DNA from 2 places in the Breoghania sp. JC706 genome. Region 1 is predicted to be linked to the other one. Evidence: predicted binding sites of a transcription regulator. Region 1 holds the regulator's gene; the other holds the start of a gene.
The links. Region 1 encodes LexA, which represses DNA repair genes until DNA is damaged. Its sites were predicted from a motif close to TGTTCNNNNTGTGTTCNG; they were not measured.
Positions count from the first base shown of each region.

Region 2: a site for LexA is predicted at 1,815-1,832, ahead of parE (DNA topoisomerase IV subunit B). Genes of this name have one in related genera too.

Region 1 covers NZ_JBANCG010000005.1:407,155-410,647, reverse strand. Annotated here, with positions in the region: gene V2L18_RS12880 (ComEC/Rec2 family competence protein) at 1-1,191, shown strand, start outside; gene lexA (transcriptional repressor LexA) at 1,453-2,175, opposite strand; gene V2L18_RS12870 (ferredoxin--NADP reductase) at 2,516-3,331, opposite strand.
Region 2 covers NZ_JBANCG010000011.1:13,263-16,755, reverse strand. Annotated here, with positions in the region: gene parE (DNA topoisomerase IV subunit B) at 1-1,805, opposite strand, end outside; gene V2L18_RS20200 (thioredoxin family protein) at 2,027-2,581, shown strand; gene pyrC (dihydroorotase) at 2,794-3,493, shown strand, end outside.

The DNA of each region.
Region 1 (3,493 bases):
CTGATCATGCCGTTCGCCGTCGCGACCGTCCTGGCCATGCCGTTTGGTCTTGATCCGCTCGCGCTCCAACCGATGGGGCTTGGCATCGACGGGATGCTGGCGATCGCGGCCAAGATCGCCGAATGGACGCCGGGAAGCGGTGTCGTCGGCGCCATTGGCGATGCCCCGGCCATCCTTTCGGTGGCAGGGCTCTTGTGGCTGGCCCTTTGGACAAGCCGCTGGCGCCTTCTTGGCATCCTCCCCATTGCTGCAGCCGTCGTCGTCGCTTTCGCGTACCAGCGACCGGACATACTCGTCAGCGAGGACGGGCGAACCGTCGCGGTGCGCACGCAGCAAGGTCCGCTGGCGGTTGCGCTTGGTTCGGGCGGCAAATTTGAGGCGGAGATCTGGTTGCGTGCGGACGGCGATGCAGCGGCCCTTGCAGAGCGAAAAGCCGGCTCCGGCGTCATGAATTGCGATGAAAAAGCTTGCATTATCAAAGCAGCCCTCCCTCCTGTTGAAGCGGTATCGCAACGCGAGACACCCGGCGCGGATATCATCGCCGGTCGCCGCTTTGGCGAGAAACTCGCGGTTGCCTCGCGGACAGCATCGGAAATGACTGCTTCTCCATCGATGGCTTTCTCCGCGGTGGCAGACAAATCTCCCGCCGGTACAGGTCAGTTTGCGTGGCGCATCAAATCGCCCGTTCGCAGTTTCGCTACCGCGGAACCCGTCCCCGCCGGGGCGCCTGCGGCTGAAAGAGAGGCGCAGCATGCCGCCACCCCGACACATGCCGGCACCCCGAAGCGCACCGCAAACGCAGGCGCGGGAGTTGCACCTTCGACGATCGCATCGGCGCCGATCGCATCGGAGCCCTTATCGCGGAAGGACCGGTCGGGAGGCTCCGGCGAACGCATCTCGATTATTCTTTCGCGCGTCAGCCGGCCGGATGCCTTCGCCGAAGACTGTCTGCGCGCCGATGTGATCGTTAGCCATCTCACCGCCCCGGATGATTGCAAAGAACAGGCACTTGTCTTCGACAAAAACTATCTCGCCGCTCACGGGGCTGTCGCGCTCTATCTCGGTCGCAAGGCGTCGTCATCAGAACCAGCGGCACGTCGGGGATGGCTTCGCCGCCTCGTCACCGCGCGAAATCCGGCCGGCCGGCCCTGGCAATCCACGCCAGCACAGCAGGGCGAACAATCGCGATAGACGAATGCCCCCAATAAGGACGGCAAAGGCGTCGGCTCATTCCGAAACCGACCTGATCGGCCGGGATTTTCCGAAACCTGTCAGTGTCCAAGCAACGGCATCCAAGCGACAGCCTATCAGGGCAAATGCCCGGCAGTCGATGACCTGCCGCACGGGCGCGGTCTTGTCAGACTGAATCAATCACACCGCAAAATGCTTCAAGTTCCTGTTATGAAGTCCCTTTCCTGTCGTCCGTGCCGGAGCGCCAGGACCAAAATCGATCTAGTACCGCCGGAAAAGAGCGGCGAGTTTCCCCTGGATCCGCACGCGGTCGGGGCCGAAAATGCGCGTCTCGTAAGCCGGGTTGGCCGCCTCAAGCGCAATGGAGGCGCCCTTGCGGCGCAGGCGCTTCAGCGTTGCTTCCTCGTCGTCGATCAGGGCGACAACGATGTCTCCGTTTTCGGCGGTTTCGCCGCGCCTGATGACAACGGTATCGCCGTCGAGAATGCCGGCTTCGATCATGGAGTCGCCTCGCACCTCAAGCGCGAAATGGTCCCCGTTTCCAAGCATGTCGAAGGGAACCGAGATCGAATGGCTGTGCGTTTCAATCGCCGAAATCGGAACGCCTGCCGCAATGCGGCCCATGACGGGGATGGTGGCGACGTCGGCCGCCTCGTCACTGCTCTGCGAGGCGGGGGGCGCGACAGCCTTTGGCGTGCGGCCGAGGGAGCCTTCGATGACGCTTGGCGAAAACCCGCGTCCGCGCTGGGCCGCAAAGCTTGGCGAAACCGAATCCGGCAGCCGTACCACCTCGAGAGCGCGCGCCCTGTTGGGGAGGCGGCGGATGAAGCCGCGCTCTTCCAGAGCGGTGATGAGACGGTGGATCCCCGATTTCGACCTGAGGTCGAGCGCATCCTTCATTTCGTCGAAGGACGGCGGAACGCCCGTTTCCTTCAGGCGCTCGTGGATGAACATCAAAAGTTCGAATTGCTTGCGCGTCAGCATGGGGTCCTTCGCTTGCAACCGTATTGGTACAAAACGCGAACGGCACGTTACACGTTCTATATGTGTTCCGCAAGGGTTAAGGGCGAGTTAACCATCCGTGGTGTGGCAACCGGGCGCGCGAACCCAGTTGTCGCGCGATCTGGAATTTGCTTGCGCGTATGCGCTTAAGGACTTGAAAACAGGTAGGTATCGCGCGTTCGTTGCCGGTCGATCACGTCCCGTTCAGGGGCTCGAAATGGCACGTGTCGTCGCTGGCGTGCGCTCCTTCCAGTACGGTGACGCAGACGAAAAAGGCCGAAGCATTGCTGCTCCGGCCTCAAGGTTCCAATTCATTGATTCTTCAATCGGCAAAGGCGCGCTCGATGACGAATTCCGCGGGACGGTTGTTGGCGCCTTCGGTCAATCCGGCCTTTTCCAGAAGGACTTTGGTATCCTTGAGCATCGCCATAGAGCCGCAGATCATGCCCCGATCCGTGGCCGGGTCGAGCGGCGGCACGCCGAGGTCGGTGAAGAGCTTGCCGCTCGCGATAAGGTCCGTGATGCGGCCGCGGAAAGGATAATCCTCGCGTGTCACGGAGGTGTAGTGGCGCAGCTTGGAAGGATCCAGGACCTCCCGCAGCATCTCGTCATTGCGGATTTCCTCGACAAGATCGAGACCGTACTTCAGCTCCGCCACTTCGCGGCATGTGTGGGTCAGGATCAGCTCGTCGAATTTCTCGTAGGTCTCCGGCTCGCGGATAAGGCTTGCAAAGGGGGCAATCCCGGTGCCGGTGGAAAACATGTAGAGCCGCTTGCCGGGAATGAGCGCATCGTTGACGAGCGTGCCGGTGGGCTTCTTCTTCATCAAGACGGCATCGCCCACCTTGATGTTCTGAAGATGCGAGGTCAGAGGCCCGTCGGGCACCTTGATGGAGAAGAACTCGAGCTCCTCGCCCCAGGCGGGGCTGGCGATGGAATAGGCGCGAAACAGCGGCTTGCCGTCGATCATCAGCCCGATCATCACGAATTCGCCTGAACGGAAGCGGAATTCGGCCGGACGCGTCATGCGAAAACGGAAGAGGCGCTCGGTGTAATGGGTGACTTCCGTGACCGTCTGCACGTAGGTGTTGGCAGGCGCGTGCGCGATGAGTTCGTCGGGGCGCGTCATTACGTTCATGTCGAAATCCTGGGCATCCTCGGTCAGCCGGAGCTACGTCAATCTTTAGGCCTCGGTCCGCCGGTTTCCGTGCGGGCCTCCCGGCGGGCTCCCGGAGGACGTCCCGGCAGACCCCGAGGGCGGTGGGAGGGAGTGTCTCGCTCGCTCGAACAAAAAATAACG
Region 2 (3,493 bases), on a different contig from region 1:
ACAGCCAGATAGAGGTGGCCGTTCTCGATCAGTTTCGGCATTTCCCGGTAGAAGAACGTGATCAGCAGTGAGGCGATGTGGGCGCCGTCGACATCGGCGTCGGTCATGACGATCACGCGCTCGTAGCGAAGGTCTTCGTCGCGGTAATTGTTGCGCGTGCCCACGCCCAGCGCCTGCATCAGATCGGCAAGCTGCTGGTTGGCCGCCAGTTTCTCGCGGCCCGCGTTGGCGACGTTGAGGATCTTGCCGCGAAGGGGAAGGATCGCCTGGCTCGCGCGGTTGCGCGCCTGCTTGGCAGAGCCGCCGGCCGAGTCGCCCTCAACGATGAAGATCTCCGTGCCCGCCGCTGAGGAGGTGGAGCAATCGGCGAGCTTGCCGGGCAGGCGCAGCTTGCGCACGGCGGTCTTGCGCGCCACGTCCTTTTCCTGGCGCCGCCGGAGGCGTTCCTCGGCCCGGTCGATCACCCATTCCAGCAGTTTGTCCGCCTGGTGCGGCGAGGCCGTCAGCCAGTGGTCGAAGGCATCGCGCACCGCGTTCTCGACGATGCGGCTCGCCTCGCCGGTCGACAGCTTGTCCTTTGTCTGGCCGACGAATTCCGGCTCCCGGATGAAGACGGAGAGCATGCCGCCGGCAGAAGTCAGCACGTCGTCGCCGGTGATCTGGGCGGCGCGCTTGTTGCCGACAAGCTCGCCATAGGCCTTGAGCCCGCGCAAAAGCGCCAGACGAAGGCCGGCTTCGTGCGTGCCCCCCTCAGGCGTCGGCACCGTATTGCAGTAGGAATGCAGGAAGCCATCGCCGGCAAACCACGCCACCGCCCATTCCACCGATCCGTGACTGCCGGTCTTGGACGTCTTGCCCGCGAAGATCTCGTCGGCGACGCGCTTCTCGCCGCTCAGCGTCTCGTCGAGGAAGTCCTTGAGGCCGCCGGGAAAATGGAACGAGGCTTCGGCCGGCGGGGCGTTCTTCTCGGTGAGAAGGCTTTCCGCGCAGCGCCAGCGGATCTCCACGCCGCCGAACAGATAGGCCTTGGAACGGGCCATCTTGAACAGCGTGGAGGGCTTGAACTTCGCGCTCGCGCCGAAGATCTGCGGATCGGGACGAAACCGCACGGTTGTGCCGCGCCGGTTCTGGATATCGCCCAGAGGCTCCAGCGGCCCCTGCGCGATGCCGCGGGCGAACCGCTGGCGGTAGAGCTTGCGCGAGCGCGCGACCTCGACCTCGAGCACTTCGGACAGCGCATTGACGACGGAGACGCCGACGCCGTGCAGGCCGCCGGAAGTCTCGTACACCTTGCTGTCGAACTTGCCGCCGGCATGCAGCGTCGTCATGATGACTTCGAGCGCCGACTTGTCCTTGAATTTCGGGTGCGGGTCGACGGGGATGCCGCGGCCGTTGTCGGTCACGGTCAGCATGCCGTCCTCCTCCAGGCGCACGTCGATCCAGGTGGCGTGGCCGGCGACCGCCTCGTCCATCGAATTGTCGATGACTTCCGCAAAAAGGTGGTGCAGCGCACGTTCGTCGGTGCCGCCGATATACATGCCGGGACGCCTGCGGACCGGTTCCAGCCCCTCCAGCACCTCGATGTCGGCGGCCGTGTAGGCCTCGTCCGCGCCGGGGACGGCCCGCAGGGGCGGGGTCTGCTTCGGCGCGCGATCGGAGGTGCGGGGTGCGCTATCGGCGGCCGCGGGAGCTGCGGTCGAGGGGGCTGCGGCGGCCGGTGCGGCTGCCGGCGCGCGCTTGCGCCGGGCCTTCATCGCCGAAACCTCGTCCTCCAGCTGCGCGAACAGATCGTCCTTGCCTGCCATTCGTTCTTTCGTACCCGATTTGTTTCGTCTGACGTGGCGCCCCGCCGCCGCCTTCCCGAATCAGCAGGAATTCTGGCAATTCGGCATCGGCAACACCAGTGCGATCACTGCGGACTTGCTCGTTCCCTCAGGCGTTCTCACCCGAAAAGGGTCTTGTCGCCGTCATCTGTCGCAGGCAGACTTCCGGTGCTGCACTGCGCAATGGACATGCGGAGGACACCATGGCCGCACAACCGCCGACCACGCTTGACCGGAACTGGCATGCGGTTGATTTCCGTCTGCCGGCGACCGACGGCAGAACCTACACCTTCACCGACATTGCCGGTGCGAGGGGAACGGTCATCGTCTTCATCTGCAACCATTGTCCTTATGTCAAGGCGGTGATCGGCCGCCTTGTGGCGGATGCACGGACGCTTGAGGGCGACGGAATCGGATTTGCCGCTATCTGCTCCAACGATGCGGACGCCTATCCAGACGACAGTTTTTCCAAGATGGCCGCCTTCGCCGCCGAGCACAGCTTTCCCTTCCCCTATCTCCACGACGAGGACCAGCTGATCGCCAAGGCCTATGGGGCGGTCTGCACGCCGGATTATTTCGGCTTCGCCGCCGATGGATCGCTGCAATATCGCGGTCGGCTGGACGATGGGCGCACGGGCGAGCCAAGCCCGGGAGCGCCGCGCGAACTTCTGGAAGCGATGCGCCTGGTCGCGGCGACGGGAGAGGGGCCGCAGGATCAGGTGCCCTCCATCGGCTGCTCGATCAAGTGGAAGGCCTGAGCGCTTCGGTTCCGCTCACCGCCGGGCCTTTCGTATCGGGCCTCTCGTATCTTGTGCAATTCGTTGCGTGACGCACGGTCTGCCGCCGTTTTGGCTGCCGATTCTGACGGTTATCGTGCGGACAAGGCTGGACAGGCCCGCGCCGGTTTGCTCAAAGCATGTCGGTTCCGCATGCCCAGGCGGCGCGAGAGGCGCAAAGGAAGACTGCAATGATCGACCGCATCGAAATCATCCGCCCCGACGACTGGCATCTTCACGTGCGCGACGGCGAGATGCTGAAGGCCGTCCTGCCGATCAGCGCCAGGCTCTTCGGCCGCGCCATCATCATGCCGAACCTTGTGCCGCCGGTGCGCGATCTCGATGATCTGCGCGCCTATCGCGGACGTATCGAAGCCGCGGTGCCCAAGGGAAGCGGATTCCGTCCGCTGATGACGCTCTATCTCACCGAGACGACCGATCCCGCCGACATAAGGAATGGCACGGCGAGCGGAGAGCTGACGGCGGTGAAGCTCTATCCGGCCGGCGCGACGACCAATTCCGATGCCGGGGTCAAGGATTTCAAGCGCGTGCACAAGGTGCTTGAGGCGATGCAGGAGGCGGGCATTCCGCTTCTGGTGCATGGCGAGGTCGTTGATCCGGACGTCGATATCTTCGATCGCGAAGCCGTGTTCATCGAGCGGGTGCTGGCGCCGTTGATCCGCGATTTTCCGGCGCTGCGCATCGTCATGGAGCACATCACGACGGAGGAGGGCGCCTCATTCGTGAGCGGTACGGGCGAGAACGTCGCCGCGACGATTACGCCCCAGCATCTGCTCATCAATCGCAACGACATCTTCCGCGGCGGGATCCGCCCCCACTTCTACTGCCTGCCCATCGCCAAGCGCGAAAGCCATCGTCTGGCGCTGCGCAAGG